One region of the Bradyrhizobium sp. Cp5.3 genome, then DNA from elsewhere that is predicted to be linked to it. Evidence: riboswitches for the same ligand, from Rfam matches in the RefSeq annotation. Region 1 holds a riboswitch; the other holds the start of a gene.
What was found. A riboswitch is a leader RNA that binds a small molecule or an ion and turns the genes downstream of it on or off. The one in region 1 is predicted to bind cobalamin.

Region 1 (4,414 bases):
CGCCGACCACCGGGCCGGCATAGAGGCCCGAGGCCAGCGCAAGCTGCGCGATCGCGGCTTGGGCCGCGACGGGACCGCCGGTGTCGCAGAGCACCTTGAGCCGCCGCAACGTGGAGACCGGCAGGGTCGAATACGCGTCCAACCGCGTGTCGTCGCGGCCATCAGCCGGCAGCACCGCCAGCACGATGCCGCGCGCCTTCGCCAGTTGCTGCAGGGCCGCGAGTCCGTAGGACCAGTAGGACTCCCCGCCGATCAGGCGCACCAGGATGCCGCGCGCCTGCGTCAGCGAGCGCTCGATATAGGTATCGACCGAGAGCGGGTGACGGAGCTCCGCGAGGTTCGCAAGCCGCAGCGACGGCAGGCTGTCGCGGCCGCGCCGCCAACCGGCCGCGAACGCAGCAAGATCGGAGTCCGAGAACGAGAGCACCACGAGATCGGCCGGGTCCTGGCCGATGTCCCTTGGCGTCGCGGTCTCCTCCAGACCGCGGCTCTCGCGGAAGACGACATGCATCAGATACCAAGTCCCGCCTTGATTGCGGCCTCGTCGATATCGCCGTGCTCGCCGATCACGACGAGCTTCGACTGCCGTGCGCCCGAACCCCAGGCCTTGTCGAACTGGTGCCGCACGCGCTCGCCGACCGCCTGCAGCAACAGGCGCATCGGCTTGCCCGCGACCGCGATATAGCCCTTGGCGCGCAGCACGTTCTGCTCGCGCGCAAGCTTCTGGATCGATGCGACCAGCGTCTCGACGTCCGTGACCTCTGGAAGATCGATCACGACGGAAGCAAAGTCGTCATGCTCGTGCTCTTCCTCGCCATCGTGATGCGAGGGACGCGCCGCAAGATCGTTCTCCGCGGCGGCGCCAAGACCAAGGATCACGCGGGCGTCGATCGCGCCGTCGGTGACCGGCAGCATCGGCACGCGGCGCGGCATCTCGGCCGCGATCGCCGCCTTGGCCGCTTCGAGTCCTGCCACGCCCGCAAGGTCGGCCTTGGTCAGCAGCACGATGTCGGCGCAGGCGATCTGGTCCTCGAACACTTCCGACAGCGGCGTCTCGTGATCGAGATTCTCATCCGCCGCGCGCTGCGCGTCCACCGCATCCGGGTCCGGCGCGAAACGGCCGGCGGCGACAGCCTCGGCATCGGCGAGCGCGATCACGCCGTCGACCGTGATGCGCGAGCGAATCTCGGGCCAGTCGAACGCCTTGAGCAGCGGCTTGGGCAACGCCAGGCCCGAGGTCTCGATCAGGATGTGATCGGGCTTCACAGGCCGCGCCAGCAGCTGCTCCATGGTCGGAATGAAATCGTCGGCGACAGTGCAGCAGATGCAGCCATTGGCGAGCTCGACGATGTTCTCTTCCGGACAGTTCGCGTCGGCGCAGGACTTCAGGATCTCGCCGTCGACGCCCTCGCTGCCGAACTCGTTGACGAGCACCGCGAGCTTCTTGCCGTTGGCATTGCTGAGGAGGTGCTGGATCAGCGTGGTCTTGCCCGATCCGAGGAAGCCGGTGACGACCGTGACCGGGACTTTTGCGAGCGGGTTCATTCAGCGGCCTCCGGCACGACAGCAATGGGGGGAATGCGGGCAAGCGACTGCTTGCGGAAGATCTCGGGACGGCTGCGCCAGGGCACGATGCCGTCGGGCGCCGCCGCATAGGCCGTGGCACCCGCGATCACATCGCGCGCATGAACATCGGACAGACGGCCATAGACATAGGACCAGCGGCCGGGCGCGCTCAGCGCCACCGAGCAACCCTGGCTGCAGGCCGACAGACATTCGACGGGAACCACGGTGACGCCCTCGGGCACCCCGGCGTCGAGGATCGCACCGTGCAGCCGCTTGCCGGGCGTGACCTCGCCCTCTGCGAGTGTCTGGCCGGCACGGCAGGTGATGCAAACGTGAAGCGTGACGGTCATCGCCCCTTCCATGAAAGACGGCCGGAGGCGATGAGGCGCACGAGCCGTTCTGGCGGCCCGTTTCCCCGTCGCGGAACACCCCGTCCGCCGGTCTCAAACTCCGCGCTGGCAGGTCTCCCGGCTTGCGGAGCAGGGTTTGTCCCTTCGTCCCCCGCCTTCCCGATCCCCCAGGGGATCAGTGGCTTCGGGCATCTCTCCGGTCACGGTCGCGGGGGCGGCTGCATTTTGGGCTCAAATCTTACCGATTCGCGCCCTATCGCATTCCCTCTTCGCCTGTCGTAGGACAGGAACCAACGCGGGCCCACCATTTGCCCATGGCCGCCACTTGTCAAGCCGAAGGACCCCGTCCGATGACGCCTGAACCGGATACCCAAAGCACCGAGGACACCGACGCCCGGCACGCCGCGAAAATGGCGAAAATCAAGGTCGCCCGCGACAAGATCATGGCGACCAAGAGCGGCGAGAAGGGCCTCATCATCGTCCATACCGGCGCCGGCAAGGGCAAGTCCTCCTCGGCCTTCGGCATGATTGTCCGCTGCGTCGCCCACGGCTTTCCCTGCGCGGTCGTGCAGTTCATCAAGGGCGCCTGGGACACCGGCGAGCGGCGGCTTTTGACCGGCCATTTCGGCGATCTCTGCCAGTTCCATGCGATGGGCGAAGGTTTTACCTGGGAGACACAGGACCGCGCCCGCGACATCGCCGCGGCGCGCGCGGGTTGGGAGAAGGCGAAAGAGCTGATCGCCGATGAGCGGCTGCGCATGGTTGTGCTCGACGAGATCAACATCGCGCTGCGCTACGACTATCTCGATATCGCCGAGGTCGTCGACTTCCTGAAGACCTCGAAGCCACCGATGACGCATGTCGTCCTCACCGGCCGCAACGCCAAGGACGAACTGATCGAGATCGCCGATCTCGTCACCGAGATGACGCTGGTCAAGCATCCGTTCCGCTCCGGCATCAAGGCGCAAGCCGGCGTCGAGTTCTGAGACAATTTTCGCAATGACGCGCGCATTGATGATCCAGGGGGCCGGCTCGGACGTGGGCAAGTCGCTCATCGTCGCGGGCCTTGCGCGCGCAGCTAAGCGGCGCGGCCTGCGCGTGCTTCCCTTCAAGCCGCAGAACATGTCGAACAATGCCGCCGTCACCGTCGACGGCGGCGAGATCGGCCGCGCCCAGGCGCTCCAGGCGCTCGCCGCCGGTGTCGAGCCGCACACCGACATGAACCCGGTGCTGCTGAAGCCCGAGACCGATGTCGGCGCGCAGGTGATCGTGCAGGGAAAGCGCATCGCGACCGCGCGCGCGCGGGACTACGCCGCGATGAAGCCCTCCTTGATGGGCGCGGTGCTGGAGAGTTTTGAGCGGCTGAAGGCGCGCGCCGATCTCGTGCTGGTCGAAGGCGCCGGCAGCCCGGCGGAAGTCAATCTGCGCAAGGCCGATATTGCCAATATGGGCTTTGCGCGCAAGGCCGACGTGCCGGTCGTGCTGGTCGGCGACATCGATCGCGGCGGCGTCATCGCGCAGCTCGTCGGCATCAAGACGGTGATCGATCCGGATGACGCCGCGATGATCCGGGGTTTTATCATCAACAAGTTCCGTGGCGATCCCACGCTGTTCGACGATGGCTACCGGCTGATCGAAGCCAGGACGTCCTGGCGCGGTTTCGGCGTGCTGCCCTGGTTCGCGCGCGCCGGCGAGCTTCCGGCCGAGGATGCGCTCGGATTGCGGGACGCGCGAAAGCCCGGTCAGTGCAAGATCGCATGTCTCGCGCTGTCGCGGATCGCCAATTTCGACGACCTCGATCCACTGAAGCTCGAGGCTAGCGTCGATCTCGTGATGGTGCGTCCGGGTGAAGCGATCCCGGGCGACGTGCGCCTCGTCATCATTCCCGGCTCCAAATCCACCCGCGGCGACCTCGCCTTCCTGCGCGCGCAGGGCTGGGACATCGATCTCCTTGCGCATCACCGCAGGGGCGGCCATGTGCTCGGCCTCTGCGGCGGCTATCAGATGCTCGGGCGCAGCGTCGCCGATCCCGACGGAATCGAAGGGCCTGCGGGCGAGACGCCGGGCCTCGGGCTTCTCGACGTGACGACGGAGATGAGCCCGCAGAAGACGCTGACGCGCGTGTCGGCCGTGCATGCGGCGACGAGTGCGCCGATCGAGGCCTATGAGATTCACATCGGCCGCACCGAAGGGCCCGATCGCGCGCGCGCCTTTGCTATGCTCGACGGCGCGCCGGAAGGCGCTACCTCAAGCGATGGACGCGTCCAAGGCAGCTACCTGCACGGCCTCTTCACCTCGGACGATTTTCGCAAGGCGTTTCTCGCAAAGCTCGACATTCCCGCAGGCGACGAGCCCTACCATGCCAGGGTCGAGAGCGCGCTCGATGCGCTCGCCGATCACATCGAGACACATCTCGATGTCAAAGGGCTGCTCGCGCTGGCGCGCTGAGCGCTCAGCGCGAAAGGACCTCCGCGAGCCGCGTCCATTCCGTCTCGCTG
Region 2 (4,414 bases), on a different contig from region 1:
CCGCCAGTCGCTGACGTGGAGCACCGTCGCGGACAGCATAAGCGGATCGATCGGCATCCAGGTCGCTGTCGCGCTCCACTTCTCCTGTGGCCGGCGCAGCAGCTGCAGCCCTGTTCCGGCATCGACGGCGCGGGTGAAAGTGTAGTCGGCGCGAATGCCAAAGCGCTCCGTGACCTGCGCCCAGACGAAGCTCTCGGTGCCCTCGGTCGTCGCGAGATTTACGTTCGCATAGGACGTGAAGGTGGCGTTGGTGGTGATGAGGTTGGTGATACTGTTGTGGAAATAGCTCGAGCCGAACCGGATGCGGTCGCTGAAGAGAGGTTGCTCGAAGCCGACATCATAGCCTTCGCTTTGCTCCGGCTTCAGGTTCGGATTCCCGAAGAAGCCGAAGGTCGGGAAATTCTGATAGAGCTCACTCAGCGTGGGCGCCTTGAAGCCAGTCCCGTAGCTCGCCTTCAGCTTGGTCTCGGTCACCGGAACGATCAGGGCCGGCGCGACGCGATAGGTCGCGCGCTCGCCGAACTGGTCATTGTGGTCGTTGCGGACGTTCGTGACGAGGAAGAAGCGCTTCACAAACTCCGACTGCAATTCGATGAATGCGGCCCTGTTGCCGTTCTCGGCCGAGAATCCCGTCGTATCGATCCGCTCGGTCTGCTGCTCCGCGCCGACGACGAGATTGTTGCCCCGCGTGAGCTCGGTAACGACGTGCCAGTCGTACTTGATGCGCTCGCCGGTCGTGATTGTCGCGAGTGGATCTTCCGGGCCGATGTCGGTGCTGCGGCTGCTCGCATAGTTCACAGCGAAATAATTCCTGATGCCGCCGTCGAGCAGCGACCAGACCGCTTCGTCGCGGTTGAAGAGCTGCTGGACCGCATGGGTGCTTTGCGCGGCGTTCGGCGTGCTCGGAAAGCCGCCGTCGCCGGTGAACAGCAAACTCGCGTCGGTATAGCGAACGACGCTGTTGACGGACCAGTTCTCGTTGATGTCGAGCCCGAGCTTGGTCGAGTAGGTCATGTTGTCGTAGTTGTTGCCGTTCGCCTTCCGCCCCGGGGGCAGCAACTGAAGCGGTGTTACGGGGATGTCGCCCGCATGGAAATGCGCCACATTGAAAGCATAGTTGAAGTTGTCCTGCGCGCCGCGCAGGCCCACGGTCTGGTTGAACGTGTTGAACGATCCGGTCTCGATCGACGCCGTCGCGCGTGCCGGCCCCTCGCCTTTTTGGGTGACTATCGAGATGACGCCGCCGATTGCGTCCGAGCCGTAGAGGCCGCTCTGCGGCCCGCGCAGTACTTCGAGCTGCTGGATGTCGGCGGTCAAAAGATGCGCGAAATCGAAGGCCTCGTTCGGCGTTGAGGGATCGCCAACGTCAATTCCGTCCACGAACACCTTGGTGTGGTTGGAATTGGTGCCGCGCATGAACACCGAGGTCTGTCCGCCCGGCCCGCCGGTCTGCACCACGTTCAATCCCGTCACCGTGTTCAGAACGTCGGGCACGGTGCGGTATTGCCGGGTCTGGATATCCCGTTCGGTCATCACGGTGACTGAGCTTGCCACCTGTCCCGCCGGTGTCGCAATGCCGGTCGGGCTAATCACGAGTGGCGATGCAGTGATTGGCGTCGCTGACGCGGGTGCCTGAGGCGGCTTGAGCGCCTCGCGCCGTGGGCGTGACCGCAGCGGAGCTGTGGGAGGCAACTGCACGATGCCCGCGACTGGTCTGGACGGCACGACCTCGACCGGAGGCAACAGATCGGGTGACGCCGATTGCTGCGCAAAAGCGGCAGAGAAATCCAGAGACAGCAGAGAAACGGACGCGAGAAGGCCGGCGCGAAAGCGCCTAGCGGCAAAGACAATAAGGGACACAGTTAGAACCTCGGCGAGACGTCAGTGGCACGTCACAGCGAACGAGGTTTCACGACGGAGCTATTGCTCCGGTGAAGCTAATGTCTGTACTCCCCGACCGACATCTTCGCGTGCGACCACGGCTGACGGCAGGTCTCCTGGCTCGCGGGTCGCTACCTTGCGTCGCCTTCCCAGGACCGAGATTCCCAGTGGCATATGACGAAAGATTCGCCGCTTACAGTTGCGGGGGCAGCCGTGGCGTTGGGACAACCCCGCACCACGTTCCCTTTTGATCTCCGTGAGGAGAACCGTCGGCGAGAATGTTACCGGCTCTCCAGAGCCGGAGTCAATCCGATCGTCGCATGGCGCCGTTGTCGCACGTTACTGACGAGGCTCATCGATCGAATGAAGGTCCTCCCAGGGCGCGACGACATTGCCCTCGCCCGGTCGCCTCGAGATCGCAAGACGTAGCGCGGCCTCAAGATCCTGTTGCTGGAACGGCTTCTGCAGGATCGGAACGTTGTGAAAATTCGCGAGCAGGCTCGCAGCGCCGTAGCCGGTTGCGAAGACGAGGGGAATGCCGCGCTCCGCAATGCGGCGCGCCACGTCGAAGGTCTGCCGTCCGTTGAGATTGACGTCGAGGACGGCGACGTCAAAGCTGAACGAGGTGGCCTTCTCGAGCGCATCGTCGATGCGCGCGGCGACGCCGGCGATCTCGCACCCGGCGTCGAGAAGGCTGTCCTCAAGCAACATCATGACCAACGCCTCGTCTTCGATGACGAGGACCCGCTGACCGGCGAGATCGATTTCAGACATCGTCATTCCCTCCGTCAGCGGTGGCTTCATCATGCGCGGCAAAATTGGCGCGGATTTCGTGCAGCGGCGCGCGAATGACGCAGACGACGCCCTCGCGCTCGAACCCCAGCTCGACCTGCGCGCCGCCGAATTCGTGGGGAAGGCCCTGCTGTATCAATCGCGTACCGAAGCCGCGTCGCGACGGGACCACAACGGTGGGACCGCCGCGCTCGATCCAGCGCAGCTCGAAATGCTCGCCGACGTCCCATCCGACCTGGATCTTTCCAGAGCCTCGGGACAACGCGCCGTACTTCACCGCATTGGTCGCGAGCTCATGCAGCGCCATCGAGATCGCGAGCGCCGCCGTAGGCTTGATCCGCAAGTCGGGACCGGCGATCGCGATCCTGCCGTCGGCCCCCTCGGCGTAGGCGCCGAGGGCTTCGATCACGACCTCGCGCAATTCCGCCGACTCCCAGTTTTCCCGCACCAGTACGTCGTGCGCCTTCGAGAGCGCGATCAGGCGGGCGTCGAAGGCCCTGCGCCCCTCGCCGAGGCTCGGGGCATTGCGCAGGGTCTGGAGCGCAAACGACTGCACGGTGGTCAGCGTGTTCTTGACGCGGTGATTGAGCTCGTTGACGAGCAACTCGCGATGGCGTTCCTGGCGCTTGCGCTCGGAAATGTCGATGGCTGCGCAGACCGCGCCCTGAAACTGTCCGGTCACATCGACGATCGGCGAGGCTTGGAAGATCGCGGTTGCGGACCCGCCGTCGGCGAAGCGGATCTCCAGCTCCTCGTTGCCGACCTCCTCGCCGCGCGCGGCGCGCTGCAACGGCAACTCGGACGCCGCAACTTCGCGGCCGTCGCGAAAGATGCGGCAGGCCGGACGCTCGGGCGGCGGTGCCGACAGCGACATGTTCGCATCGGGCCGGACCCGCAGCAGGCGCGCACCATAGGCATTGCCGAAGATGTGCTCGGCGCTCCGATCGTGCGTGAACCACACTGCCGTTGGCACCGTGTTGACCACGGCTTCCAGCCGCGCCGCCTGCTGGCGCTGCGTCTCTTCGGCCTCTCGCCGGATCCGCGCCAGCTGCAGATTGGCGCGCACGCGTGCCAGCAATTCGCGCGCCGAAAACGGCTTGTTGACGTAGTCGTCGGCCCCGGCCTCGAGGCCCTCGACTCGCGCCTCCTCGCCGGCCCGCGCCGACAACAGGATGACGGGCAATCCCCGCAGCTGACCATCGCCGCGCAGTTCGGCGAGCAGCCCGATGCCGTCGAGACGCGGCATCATCACATCGGAAAGAACGAGGTCGGGCCGCTGCCGCCGAGCGGCCTCGAGGGCCCCCCGCCCGTCGGAAAACACCTCGACCCGATAGCCCTGCGCGTCGAGCAGCCGTTTGACGTAGTCGCGCAGGTCGGCATTGTCGTCGGCCAGGATGATCCGCTCGCCACCGTCGCTCGTCAACGCGTCCGGCGTCTCCGATGCGCTCTCGAGGGCGAGGTCGCCACGCAGATCCGTCTCGGTCGCGTCGTGCGGAAGCCAACGCAGCGCCTCCTGGACATAGGCCTCGACGCGGCTTCCGATCGGCAGCGACGCGATCGCGCATTCGGCGACCTGCTCGGCGGCAAGATGCGCGCGCCCGAACGGGATGGTCACAGTGAAGGTGCTGCCGCGGCCGAAATCGCTGTCGACCATGATGGCGCCGCCGTGCTGCTTCACCAGCTCGTAAACCAGCGCAAGGCCGATGCCGCTGCCCTCGAACGTCCGTCCCCTCGCCCCCTC

Region 2: it holds a riboswitch for cobalamin, as region 1 does, so the genes downstream of both, K289_RS0106585 (TonB-dependent siderophore receptor) here and K289_RS0133175 (DUF1636 domain-containing protein) in region 1, are expected to answer to the same signal.

What each region holds. Positions count from the first base shown of each region.
Region 1 is NZ_AUFA01000039.1:8,498-12,911, reverse strand. Features, by position in the region: gene cobN (cobaltochelatase subunit CobN) at 1-511, opposite strand, end outside; gene cobW (cobalamin biosynthesis protein CobW) at 511-1,545, opposite strand; gene K289_RS0133175 (DUF1636 domain-containing protein) at 1,542-1,916, opposite strand; cobalamin riboswitch at 2,006-2,226, opposite strand; gene cobO (cob(I)yrinic acid a,c-diamide adenosyltransferase) at 2,267-2,902, shown strand; gene K289_RS0133165 (cobyric acid synthase) at 2,916-4,364, shown strand; gene cobD (threonine-phosphate decarboxylase CobD) at 4,369-4,414, opposite strand, start outside.
Region 2 is NZ_AUFA01000003.1:268,960-273,373, reverse strand. Features, by position in the region: gene K289_RS0106585 (TonB-dependent siderophore receptor) at 1-1,860, opposite strand, end outside; cobalamin riboswitch at 1,970-2,167, opposite strand; gene K289_RS43980 (response regulator) at 2,221-2,655, opposite strand; gene K289_RS43975 (ATP-binding protein) at 2,648-4,414, opposite strand, start outside.